Regions from separate parts of the Streptomyces sp. NPDC053426 genome, predicted to be linked through region 1. Evidence: riboswitches for the same ligand, from Rfam matches in the RefSeq annotation. Region 1 holds a riboswitch; each other region holds the start of a gene.
What was found. A riboswitch is a leader RNA that binds a small molecule or an ion and turns the genes downstream of it on or off. The one in region 1 is predicted to bind cyclic di-AMP.
Positions count from the first base shown of each region.

Region 2: another riboswitch for cyclic di-AMP. It lies ahead of ACZ62B_RS06960 (M23 family metallopeptidase); the one in region 1 lies ahead of ACZ62B_RS18100 (M23 family metallopeptidase).
Region 3: another riboswitch for cyclic di-AMP. It lies ahead of ACZ62B_RS38590 (M23 family metallopeptidase); the one in region 1 lies ahead of ACZ62B_RS18100 (M23 family metallopeptidase).

Region 1 is NZ_JBVJKE010000008.1:101,217-105,237, reverse strand. Features, by position in the region: gene ACZ62B_RS18115 (bifunctional acetate--CoA ligase family protein/GNAT family N-acetyltransferase) at 1-152, opposite strand, end outside; gene ACZ62B_RS18110 (HPr family phosphocarrier protein) at 352-633, shown strand; gene ACZ62B_RS18105 (GntR family transcriptional regulator) at 852-1,547, opposite strand; gene ACZ62B_RS18100 (M23 family metallopeptidase) at 1,743-2,516, opposite strand; cyclic di-AMP (ydaO/yuaA leader) riboswitch at 2,529-2,693, opposite strand; gene ACZ62B_RS18095 (M16 family metallopeptidase) at 2,896-4,021, opposite strand, start outside.
Region 2 is NZ_JBVJKE010000003.1:14,736-18,756, forward strand. Features, by position in the region: gene ACZ62B_RS06955 (PrsW family intramembrane metalloprotease) at 1-970, shown strand, start outside; gene ACZ62B_RS06960 (M23 family metallopeptidase) at 1,062-2,081, opposite strand; cyclic di-AMP (ydaO/yuaA leader) riboswitch at 2,094-2,251, opposite strand; tRNA gene ACZ62B_RS06965 (tRNA-Met) at 2,583-2,656, opposite strand; gene ACZ62B_RS06970 (dihydrofolate reductase family protein) at 2,720-3,853, opposite strand; gene ACZ62B_RS06975 (response regulator transcription factor) at 3,898-4,021, opposite strand, start outside.
Region 3 is NZ_JBVJKE010000041.1:16,475-20,495, forward strand. Features, by position in the region: gene ACZ62B_RS38585 (alpha-galactosidase) at 1-1,641, shown strand, start outside; cyclic di-AMP (ydaO/yuaA leader) riboswitch at 1,950-2,107, shown strand; gene ACZ62B_RS38590 (M23 family metallopeptidase) at 2,112-3,041, shown strand; gene ACZ62B_RS38595 (SGNH/GDSL hydrolase family protein) at 3,247-4,021, shown strand, end outside.

The DNA of each region.
Region 1 (4,021 bases):
TTCGACTCGTCCGACACCTGCTCGTAGAAGCTGACCAGGCGCTCGGCGTCATCGACGGTGATGGGGCGGATGCGCGCGGTGCCGCCGTCGCGCAGCACCACGTCGGCCTCCCAGTGAGCGGGATACTCGTGCCGGTCCGACGAGGTCTGCATGGCCCCCAGAGTACGGCTCGCGTACGACAACGGCGCGAGGCAGTCTGTGGTGGACGACAGCCGGGCCGAGGCCGCGGACCGGCTGTCACCGGGAGCGGGAGCGGACGCCACTTCGGGCGCGCTCCCGGCACGCTCCGGGCATGCTTCACGATATGGGAAACTGGTCTAGACAACCCTGAACAGCGAAGGGCAGCAACACATGGCTGAGCGCCGCGTCAACGTCGGCTGGGCCGAGGGTCTCCACGCCCGCCCCGCCTCCATCTTCGTCCGAGCCGCCACGGCCGCAGGCGTCCCGGTGACGATCGCCAAGGCCGGGGGCGACCCCGTCAACGCGGCCTCCATGCTGGCCGTCCTGAGCCTGGGGGCCCAGGGCGGCGAGGAGATCGTCCTCGCCTCCGACGCCGAGGGCGCGGACGCCGCCCTGGACCGTCTGGCGAAGCTGGTCTCCGAGGGTCTCGAGGAACTCCCCGAGACCGTCTGAGGCGCCCCTTTGCGCCTAAACCGGCACCGCTCTCGCGGATCTGGTTGCGCGCCGTGAGGGTTCCTCAATCGATGGTTGCGGCGATCGTCGTTCGCAGACATCCGACCGCAGCAGCGAGAGGCCCGCCCGAGTTATCGGGCGGGCCTCTCGCTTTTCCTTTTCGCGGGCAGCATGAATAACCCCCGATAAATGCTCCCTCTTTGTATACGGCACCCGTGTTAATGTCGAATGCTCGGCATGTTTACGGCATGTTGCGAGTTCCTCACACGGTCCGCGCGGCCGGCGCCGGAGGCGAAACGCAGGCGGTGCCCGGCGCTCGCGCGCTCGGTGTGCAGCGCCGTGACGGACCGCGCGCGGTCGCCGTCGCCGCGCGCCACGGCGTCCACGATCGCGCCGTGCTCCGCCCAGTACTCGACGGGGTCGGACGGCCCCTCCGCGGCGTACATCCAGGCGATCTTGTGCCGCAGCTGGGTCAGCGTCGAGGTCAGTGCCGGGCTGCCGGTGGCCTGGGCGAGCGTCTCGTGGAACCAGCCGCTCAGGGAGCGCAGGTCGTCGCTGTTGCCCTGGCGTGCGCGTTCCTGCCCCAGCCGGACCAGGCCGCGCAGCACCTTCAGATGGGCCTCGGTACGGCGCTGGGCCACGCGGGAGGCGCCGAGCGGCTCGAGGAGCATGCGCATCTCCAGCAGGTCGGCGGCCTCCTGCTCGGTGGGTTCCGCGACGCACGCGCCCGCGTGCCGCCGGGTCACCACGAACCCCTCGGCCTCCAGCGTGCGCAGCGCCTCCCGGACGGGGACGCGGGAGACGCCGTAACGGCGGGCGAGGACTTCCTCGGTGAGCCGCCCGCCGCGCTCGTGGACACCCGCTACGATGTCGTCCCGGATCGCCGTGCACACCGAGTGCGCGGGAATACGCATGACGAACCTCCGGCTTAATCCCCGTGAAACGTCGAAGATTGACGTGTGTTCCGCGACTCTATTGCAATCTGCGGGAATTCACGACGGCGGACCGGAATCCATACATATTTTTTGGACAGGCCATGCCCGGACAGGCGATGCCCGGAAACACCGATGCCCCGGCTCGGGGAGCCGGGGCATCGGGAAGCGAACGGGTCAGAGGTTCACGCCGTGCGCGCGGAGGTAGGCGACGGGGTCGAGGTCGGAGCCGTAATCGGCGCCCGCGCGGGCCTCGAAGTGCAGATGCGCGCCCGTGACGTTGCCGGTGGCGCCGGAGAGGCCGATCTGCTGCCCGGCGGCGACCTGCTGGCCCACCGAGACGCCGATGGACGCCAGGTGGGCGTACTGGGTGTACGTGCCGTCGTGCATCTTGATGACGACCTGGTTGCCGTACGAGCCGCCCCAGCCGGCCTCGACGACGGTGCCGACGCCGACCGACCGGACGGGGGTGCCGCTCGCGGCGTGGAAGTCGACACCGGTGTGGCTGCCGGAGGACCACAGCGAGCTGCCGGCCTGGTAGCCGGTCGAGACGTACGAGCCGGAGATCGGGGAGACGAAGGTGTTGAGGCGCTCGCGCTCGGCCTCCCGCGCGGCGCGCTCCTTCTCCGCGCGGGCCTCCTCGGCCTCCTTGGCGGCCTTCTCCCGCGCGGCCTCCTCCGCGGCCTTGCGCGCGGCGGCCTCGGCCGCCTCCCGGGCGGCCTCGTGCTGGGCGGCCGCCTGGGCGTCGATCCGGTCGGCGACCGCGTCGCCGAGGGTGACGACGGGCGTGAGGCCGGTCTGTGCGGCGGCGGGCTCGGCGGCGAGCGCGGGGGCCGCGAGGGAGCCGACGACGCCGGTGGTGGTGAGCGCCGCGACGCCCGCCGCGCGGGCGGTGCCGCGCTGCGTCCGGCTGGGACGACGGTGCTTGCCCGGGGCGCGGGTGAACGCCATGTACAGGCTGGTCCTTTCCTTCCCTCTCGCCTACCGGGTTAGCTGACGGGTTCGGAGCAGGAAGGTCTCCTACGGACCCCCTCGCGACACGCGCGGGCGTCCGATTCACCCCAGGGACTGCGGTGGGTCCCCGGCTCCCCTGGCTCGCGCCGTAGGGGGACTCGGCGATGACTGTCCGGTGCCGCGGATGCGGCGCACTGCCCGACGAACAGCCCGGACGACGCTAAGCGGGCCGTCTCCCGATCCTCAAACGAATCCCGGTTTTTGTAGCGCATCCCACAGGCCAGACAGGCAACTTCCGCCCCGATTCGGGCATAAGCGGGCCCTGGTGACCTTCGTGTCACCAGGGCCCCACGCGCGCGTGCGTCCTCGCCGCTCGCTACTCGGCCGTCACGACGGTGACTTCACCGATGCCGAGTGCCTCGACGGGTGCCTTGATCTGCGCCGCGTCACCGACGAGGACGGTCACCAGACGGTCCACCGGGAAGGCGTTCACGACGGCCGCGGTGGCCTCCACGGTGCCGGTCGCGGCCAACTGCCGGTACAGGTCGGCCTGGTAGTGGTCGGGCAGGTGCTGCTCGACCTGGTCGGCCAGGGTGCTCGCGACGGCCGCGGCGGTCTCGTACTTGAGCGGCGCCACGCCCACGAGGTTCTGCACGGCGACATCGCGTTCGTCGTCGGTGAGCCCGTCGGCGGCGAGCGTGCGCAGCACCGTCCACAGGTCCTCGAGGGCGGGGCCGGTGTTCGGGGTGTCGACGGAGCCGCTGATGGCCAGCATCGCCGCGCCGGTGCCGTCCGGGGCGGACCTGAGGACCTGACCGAACGCCCGTACGCCGTAGGTGTAGCCCTTCTCCTCGCGCAGCACGCGGTCCAGGCGGGAGGTGAGGGTGCCGCCGAGGCAGTACGTGCCGAGGACCTGCGCGGGCCACACGCGGTCGTGCCGGTCCGCGCCGATACGGCCGATCAGCAGCTGCGTCTGGACGGCGCCGGGGCGGTCCACGATCACGACGCGGCCGGTGTCGTCGGCGACCACCGGCGGAACGGGCCGCGGCTGCGCCGAGGAACCGGTCCAGGCGCCCAGGGTGTCGCCGAGCAGCGCGTCCAGGTCGACGCCGGTGAGGTCGCCGACGACCACGGCGGTCGCCGTGGCGGGGCGGACGTGCTTCTCGTAGAAGGCGCGTACGGCCGCGGAGTCGATGCCGGCGACCGTCTCCTCGGTGCCCTGGCGCGGACGCGACATACGGGCACTCGCCGGGAACAGCTCCTTGGAGAGCTCCTTGGCGGCGCGGCGGGAGGGGTTGGCCAGTTCGTGCGGGATCTCGTCGAGGCGGTTGCGGACCAGCCGCTCGACCTCGCTGTCGGCGAACGCGGGCGCCCTGAGCGCGTCGGCGAGCAGCCCGAGCCCCTTGGTGAGCCGGGAGGCCGGGACCTCCAGGCTGAGGCGGACGCCGGGGTGGTCGGCGTGCGCGTCCAGGGTGGCGCCGCAGCGCTCCAGCTCGGCGGCG
Region 2 (4,021 bases), on a different contig from region 1:
CCTCGGCTCGACCGTCATAGCGCCGGTGGTGGAGGAGTCCGCGAAGGCCGCGGCCGTCCTGCTGGTGTTCCTGTTCCGCAGACGCGACTTCACCGGGATCATCGACGGCGTGGTGATAGCCGGGGTCACCGCCACCGGCTTCGCGTTCACCGAGAACATCCTCTACCTCGGCACCGCCTTCGGCACCGACCAGCTCACCGGCGACAGCGGCATCGCCTCGGTCACCGCGGCGACCTTCTTCGTCCGCGTCGTGATGTCGCCGTTCGCGCATCCGCTGTTCACCGTGCTCACCGGGATCGGCTTCGGCATCGCCGCGCTGTCCACGGACCGGCAGCGGGCCCGGCGCGTGCTGCCGCCGCTCGGCGGGCTGCTCCTCGCGATGGGCGTGCACGCGCTGTGGAACGGCTCCTCGGCGCTCGGCCAGTACGGCTTCCTCGCGGTGTACGCGGCGTTCATGGTGCCGGCGTTCGGTCTGCTGACCTGGCTGGCGGTGTGGACGCGGCAGCGGGAGCTGCGGACCGTACGGGCGGAGCTGCCGGCGTACGTGGCCGCCGGGTGGCTCAACGCGGCGGAGCCGTTCGCACTGGGCTCGATGCGGGCGCGGCGCGTCGCCCGGCGGTACGCGCGCCGCCACGGCGGGAGGGCGGCGGCACGATCGGTCGCCGCGTACGAGGCGTACGCGACGTCGCTGGCGTTCCTGCGGCACCGGGGGCGGCTCGGACGGGCGGGGACGGACTTCATCACGCGGGAACGCGAGCTGCTGCTGGAGCTGTGGCACCGGCGGTCAGCGGCCCGGCCCGCCCTGGAGCACGCGGCCCGCGCGACCGCGCCCCGGGTTCCGGTCGCCGCGGCACCGTGGGCGGGGTACGGCTGGTACGGCGCGTACGGCGGCTACGGGCATCCACCGCACGGACAGCCGCCGTACGGGTACCCGTACACCACGCACGACCCGAACGCCCGCCGGTCCTGACGGCCCCGCACCGCCCCCGAGAACACCCGACCGGCAGCCCTGACGTCGGGGGGTCGTCGTCGGGACTGCCGGGGTTCGGAAGCGGTGGGGCTCAGGGGGTGAGGCCCTTGCTCTGCAGCCACGCCATCGGGTCGATGCCCGAGCCGGAGCCGCCGGAGTGGACCTCCAGGTGGAGGTGGGCGCCGGTGGAGTTGCCGGTGGAGCCGACGCGGCCGATCACATCGCCGGTGTTGACCTTCTGGCCGACGCTGACGCTGATGGAGGACTGGTGGGCGTACCAGACCTCGGTGCCGTCGTCGAGCGTGAGCACGGTCTTGTAGCCGTAGGAGCCGTCCCAGCCGGCGGAGGTGATCGTGCCGGTGTGGACCGCCTTGATCAGCGTGCCCGTGGGGGCGGCGAAGTCGAGGCCGGTGTGGTAGCCGGAGGACCAGTAGGCGCCGGCCTGGCCGAAGGTCGAGGAGAGGGTGTACGAGGAGGTCGGCAGCGCGTACTGCTTGGCCAGCTCGGCGAGGCGCTCGGCCTCGGCCTTCTTCGCGGCCTCCTCCTCCGCCTTCTTCTTGGCGGCCTCGGCCTTGGCCTCGGCCTCCTTCTCCGCCTTGGCCGCGGCCTCGGCGGCCTGCTTCTCGGCGGCGGCGACGGCCTCGGCGGCGGCCTTGGTCTCGGCCTGGCTCTGCTGCTGCTCGACCTGGGCCATGATCCGGGTGCGCAGCGCCTCACCGGCGCCGGCGGTGCCCTGCTCGGTGTCGGCGGCGGTCATGGCGAGGGTGCTGAGGGGGGTGGACGATCCCTTGGGGGTTTCCTCGTCGGAGATGAGGGAACCCACGTTGGGGAGGTCGGGCATGGAGATCGAGACCGGCGGCTTGCCGGTCTGGGCGCTGGCCATGCCGCCGGCGCCGACGGCCGCTATGACGCCGACGCCCAGGACGGTGGAGCTGCGGGCGAGTCCTCCGCCGCGCTGCTTGGAGACGCGATGCCGGCCACGTACAGGGCGAAGGGACTCCGCGGTGGGGTTCCACTCCTCGAAGGGGCCCTCGTCGGTGCGGCCGGCGCCGTAGGCGACGGTGTCGCTCGGCTTGAACGGGGCCTCGGGGGCAGGCGGGTTGGACGCCACGTGGGCGCGCTCCTTTCCTTCCGTCTTCGCCTACCGGGTTAGCTGACGGGTTCGGAGCGGGAAGGTCTCCTACGCGCGTATACGAGCCGTGTTGCCACGGCGGTATCCACGCGATTCACCCCATGGTGGTGGTTCCCCGGTTCCCTTGCGGGATTCGGCGCGTGCGCACGGAGCCGCCTTCTGTGACGGCTGGGACGACCGCGCTGCGTTATCGAACGTTAATAGACGCGAGGGCCGGATTCCAAGCCGTTCCTCTTGATCGTTAACGATTTCCGGGGGGACTTAAGCTCCACGAGCGGCCAAAAACGGGCGAGTTGACCGCTCCTCAGGTCGCCTCGCGTGGCGGGTGGTTTCTGACGGTGTGTCAGTTGTTATGCGCTGCGGGGTGGATCGCTCACGTTGAGTGAGAACGGGGAATGGGTGAGGAACGGGCGGGGAGCGGATGGGGAGCGGAAAACACCGAGGGCCGGAATCCTTTGGATTCCGGCCCTCGGCCTTCAGTAGCGGGGACAGGATTTGAACCTGCGACCTCTGGGTTATGAGCCCAGCGAGCTACCGAGCTGCTCCACCCCGCGTCGGTAGGACCAGTGTACGCCATCAGCGGGACATGGCGCACACCCATTACCGGCGGCCCGGTCTCAGCGGCCGAACAGATGAGCGTTGGGTGCCTTGGCGCGGTCCTCGTGCTCCGGCAGGACGACCACGGTGGCGCCCCCGTCCGCCAGCACGCCGCTGCCGTCGGCGCCCGCCACGAACGTGTCCGGCTCGCGCCAGGCCGTGACCACCCGCCGTACCCCCGCGTCCAGGATCAGCCGGGCGCAGGGCGCGGGCCGGGACGCGCGGCGGGAGCAGGGCTCCAGGCTGGAGTACACGGTGGCGGTGACGAGCCGGGGGTCCGTGGGGTCGGTCTTGGCGAGCGCGGCCTCCTCCGCGTGCACCACCGGGTCGGCGCCCTCCCGGGAGTGGCCGCGCGCCAGCTCCGTACCGTCGGCGGCCACCACGACCGCGCCCACGCTGAACGCCGTCTCCGAGGGCGGGCACTCGGCGGCCAGCTCGCAGGCGAGGGCCAGCCAGTGGTGGTCGGCGGCGGAGGGCAGCGGGCCTGTGCCGGGGGCGGTGGGCTCGTAGCGCGTCAGGACGACGTCGCCGACCGGGCGGGTCTCGACCATCCGCAGCCGTCCGCCCTGGTAGGCGCCGGGGCCGAAGAGACGGGGGGCCTTGGGATCGCCGACGAACAGCGGGGCGAGGACCAGCTGGAGCTCGTCGGCCAGCCCCTCGGTGAGGAGCTGCGTGTGGACCGTGCCGCCGCCCTCGACCATGAGCCGCCGCACCCCGCGCTCGGCGTGCAGGTGCTCCAGCAGCCGCCGCCAGTCGAGCTCGGCGCCGAGCGGGACGACGTCGGCGGCGAGACCGAGGGCGTGGGCGCGCTCGGCGCCCCGGTCGGTCGTGCAGAGGACCTTCTCGCCGCCGGTGTGCCAGAACCGGGCCGCCGGGTCCAGGTCGCCGGAGCCGCTGACGGTGACCTTGAGCGGGTACTCGGCCCGGCCCGCGGCGAGGCGGGCGGCGCGCCGCTCGGGCGAGTTGACCAGCAGCCTGGGGTTGTCGGCGCGGATCGTGCCGGCGCCGACCAGGATGGCGTCCACGGACGCCCGTACCTCGTCGACCCGGTCGAAGTCGGCCGGGCCGGACAGCAGCAGCCGCTCGGGGCCGGTGTCGTCCAGGTAGCCGTCGAGGGAGACGGCGGCGGACAGCAGGACGTACGGGTGCGGCATCGGCGTACTCCGGGTGGGGCAGGTGTGGGGGTCCAGTCTGCCGGTCAGGGCTCGATCAGCCCCACGCGGATGGCGTACCGGGTGAGTTCCAGGCGGTCCCTCAGGCCGAGCTTGGCCAGCAGGTTGGCGCGGTGCCGCTCCACGGTCTTGGGGCTGATGACGAGGAGA
Region 3 (4,021 bases), on a different contig from region 1:
GCCACCTGGACCCTGCCCGAGCGCGAGCACTGGCGGCTGTCCCAGCTCCACGGCCGCTGGGCCGCCGAGTCCCGGCTGGCCCGCTCCCCGCTCACCTACGGCGAGAAGGTCATCGGCAGCCGCCGAGGCCACACCGGACACCAGCACCTGCCCTGGGTCGCGCTCGACACCGACGCCACCGAGGAACGCGGCGAGGTCTACGGCTGCGCCCTCGGCTGGTCCGGCTCCTGGCGCGTCTGCGTCGCCCGACTCCCCGACGCGCGCGTGCAGATCACCGGCGGCGCGGGACACGACGACTCCGGCCTGCTGATGCTGGGCACGGGGGAGACGTACGCCACACCGGTCTTCGCCGGTCTGTGGAGCGACGGCGGCTTCGGCGGCGCCAGCCGCGCCTGGCACGCCTACCAGCGGACCTGCGTCGTCCCGCACGCGGACCGGGACCGGCCCGTGCTGTTCAACTCCTGGGAGGCCACCGGGTTCGACATCTCGGAGGAGCGGCAGCGGGGGCTCGCGGCGCGGGCCGCCGCGATGGGCGTCGAACTGTTCGTGGTCGACGACGGCTGGTTCGGGGCGCGTACGAGCGACCGGGCCGGGCTCGGCGACTGGACGCCCAACCCCGACCGCTTCCCCGGCGGCCTGAAACCCCTCGCCGACCATGTGCACGGGCTCGGGATGCAGTTCGGCATCTGGGTCGAGCCGGAGATGGTCAACCCCGACAGCGACCTCTACCGCGCACACCCCGACTGGGTGCAGTTCCAGCCGGGCCGCCGGCGCACGGAGTACCGCAACCAGCTCGTGCTCAACCTCGCGCGGGACGACGTGCGGGAGTACCTCTGGGAGCAGCTCGACGCACTGCTCTCCGGCACCCCCGTCGACTATGTGAAGTGGGACTTCAACCGCTGCTCCACCGACGCCGGCTGGCCGGACGACCCGTACCCGCAGCGGCTGTGGACCGACCACGTGCGCGGCCTGTACGCCCTGCTGGACCGGCTGCGGGCGGCCCATCCGGGCGTGGCCTTCGAGTCCTGCTCGGGCGGCGGCGGGCGGATCGACCTGGGGGTCCTCTCCCGTACCGACCAGGTGTGGACCTCGGACAACACCGACCCGCTCGACCGGCTCGCCATTCAGCACGGCTTCAGCCAGCTCCACCCGGCCCGGGTGATGGCCGCCTGGGTCACCGACAGCCCGAACGCGATGCTCAACGGGCGGGTCAGTCCGCTGCGCTTCCGGTTCGTCGGCGCCATGGCCGGGGTGCTCGGCGTCGGCGGCGACCTCGCGCGGTGGAGCGAGGAGGAACTCGCCGAGGCGCGGGAGTGGGTCGCGCTCTACAAGGAGATCCGGCCCGTCGTCCAGCGCGGCGACCTGTACCGGCTGCGCCCTCCGGAGGGCGGACTGAGCGCGGTGCAGTACGTCCTCGGCGACGAGACCGTCGTCCTCGCCTGCCTCCAGGCGCAGCACTACGGAGAGCCCGTTCCGGCCCTCCGGCTGCGCGGCCTCGACCCGGAGGCGTCGTACGAATGCCGCGAAACCGGCGAAACGTACCGAGGTGCCCTCTTGCTGCACCACGGGCTGCGCACCGGTCTGCGGGGAGATCTGGACGCCGCGGTGGTGCGGCTGCGGCGCCTGCGATCCGGCGATTAGGGCGTTCTGTCCGATTAGGTGGATTCGCCATAACGTGCCCCGAAAGAAAGGGAGATGGGGAAGGGGTGCGTGAGCAGCGTCATATCCGTGACGATGCGTTGTCGCCATGCTCACGTAATTCTGTGGAACGACAAGGGAATTCACGGGGGAAAAGGAATCCCGGCTGACGCTCGGTGACGTCAATTCCGCCTTTGGATCACGGAAAAACGCGTTCGCGGTGAACATCGCGCTTGTCCCCTCGCGTCCGGGTCGCTTACGTTCGCCACCGATCCGGACGGACGCCCAATCCTGCCGCCGCCCGGAGCCCGTACCCACACTGACCCGTGCACGGCAGGAGCGGGGGACCCACAGGTACCACTGCCTGTTCCGGTTCCCGGAACGGCTTGGGGTTAAGTCGCGCCAGAACGCGGCCGGGCATCTCCAGCCCGCACCCGACAGCTCACCTCGTAGGCGCCGGAGAGGAATTCGACATGCCCGCGAAGGGTAAGCACCGCCGTACCAAGGCCCAGCGTTTCACCCGCTCCATCGCCGTCGCCGGAACCGGTGGCGCCGCACTCGCCCTGCCGCTTCTCGGCGCCGCCGGCGCGCACGCCGCCACGCCGGGGGCCGCCCCCGAAAAGGCCGTCCAGTCCCTTTCCGTGGCCGGCCAGAAGGCCACCGCCGAAAAGAGCGACGACGGCCGCACGTACATCGTGAAGGCCGGCGACTACCTCGCGAAGATCGCCGAGACGGAGCACGTCGACGGTGGCTGGAAGCAGCTCTACACGGACAACCGCGAGGTCATCGGCGACGACCCGTCGCTCATCCACCCCGGCCTGAAGCTCTCCGTCGACGGCGAGGCCGCCACGAGCGCGCCGGAGAAGTCGTCCGCCCCGGCGGCCCCGCAGGCCTCGGAGCAGGAGGCCGAGAAGCCGGCGGAGCAGCCCGCCGAGCAGCCCTCCTCGGACGCCTCCGCCCAGACCACGGGCGCCGACCAGGCCGCGAGCGCCTCCGGTTACAGCTCCCCGGTGCCCGGCGCCGGGCTCGGCACCGCCTACAAGGTGGCCGGCAGCATGTGGTCCAGCGGCTACCACACCGGCGTCGACTTCGCCGTCCCGACCGGCACCTCCCTGAAGGCCGTCGGCGCGGGCACCGTCGTCTCCGCGGGCTGGGCCGGCGCGTACGGCAACCAGGTCGTCATCCAGCTCGAGGACGGCCACTACGCCCAGTACGCCCACCTGTCCTCGCTCTCCGTCTCGGCCGGCCAGACCGTGACCGGCGGCCAGCAGGTCGGCCTCTCCGGTTCGACCGGCAACTCGACCGGCCCGCACCTGCACTTCGAGATCCGCACCACCCCGGACTACGGCTCGGACGTGGACCCGATCTCCTACCTCCGCTCCAAGGGCGTCTCCATCGGCTGACCCCCGCGGCGACCTTCCTGACACGCACGCCGAAGGCCGGACCCCGATCCCCGGGGCCGGCCTTCGGCGTATTCCGGAATTGGCCAACATTTTGAGAGTGTCTTATCTCACCGCACGTCAACCCTTCCTTACGGTCGCGTAGGTCACATTCGAAGGTGAATCATGAGCGGTTGTGGCAGACGATTCGAAGAGTGACAGCAGAGCAGTGATCGGGTCGTACGTGGCGGTGGGGGACAGCTTCACCGAAGGCGTCGGCGACCCCGGCCCCGACGGGGCGTTCGTCGGCTGGGCCGACCGGTTCGCCGTACTTCTCGCGGACCTCCGGCCCGAGGGGGACTTCGCGTACACCAATCTCGCCGTACGCGGAAAGCTGCTGGACCAGATCGTGGCGGACCAGCTTCCGAAGGCGGTCGAACTCGCCCCCGACCTGGTCTCGTTCTGCGCGGGCGGCAATGACATCCTCCGCCCCGGCAGCGACCCGGACGAGGTGGCCGAGCGGTTCGAGCGGGCGATCGCCGCGCTCACCGCCGTGTCCGGCACGGTGCTGGTGACGACCGGGTTCGACACCCGTGGCGTGCCCCTGCTGAAGCATCTGCGCGGCAAGATCGCGACGTACAACGGGCATGTGCGGGCCGTCGCCGACCGCTACGGCTGCCCCGTGCTCGACCTGTGGTCCCTCAGGAGCGTCCAGGACCGCAGGGCCTGGGACGCCGACCGGCTGCACCTGTCGCCGGAGGGGCACACCCGCGTCGCGCTCCGCGCCGGGCAGGCCCTCGGCCTGGACACCCCCGCCGATCCGGAACAGGCCTGGCCGCCCCTGCCGCCCCGCGGCACCCTCGACATCCGGCGGGACGACGTCCACTGGGCCCGCGAGTACCTGGTGCCGTGGATCGGCCGCCGGCTGCGCGGGGAGTCGTCGGGCGACCACGTGATCGCCAAGGGGACGCTGTCGCCGGACGACATCAAGGAACGGATCGCCT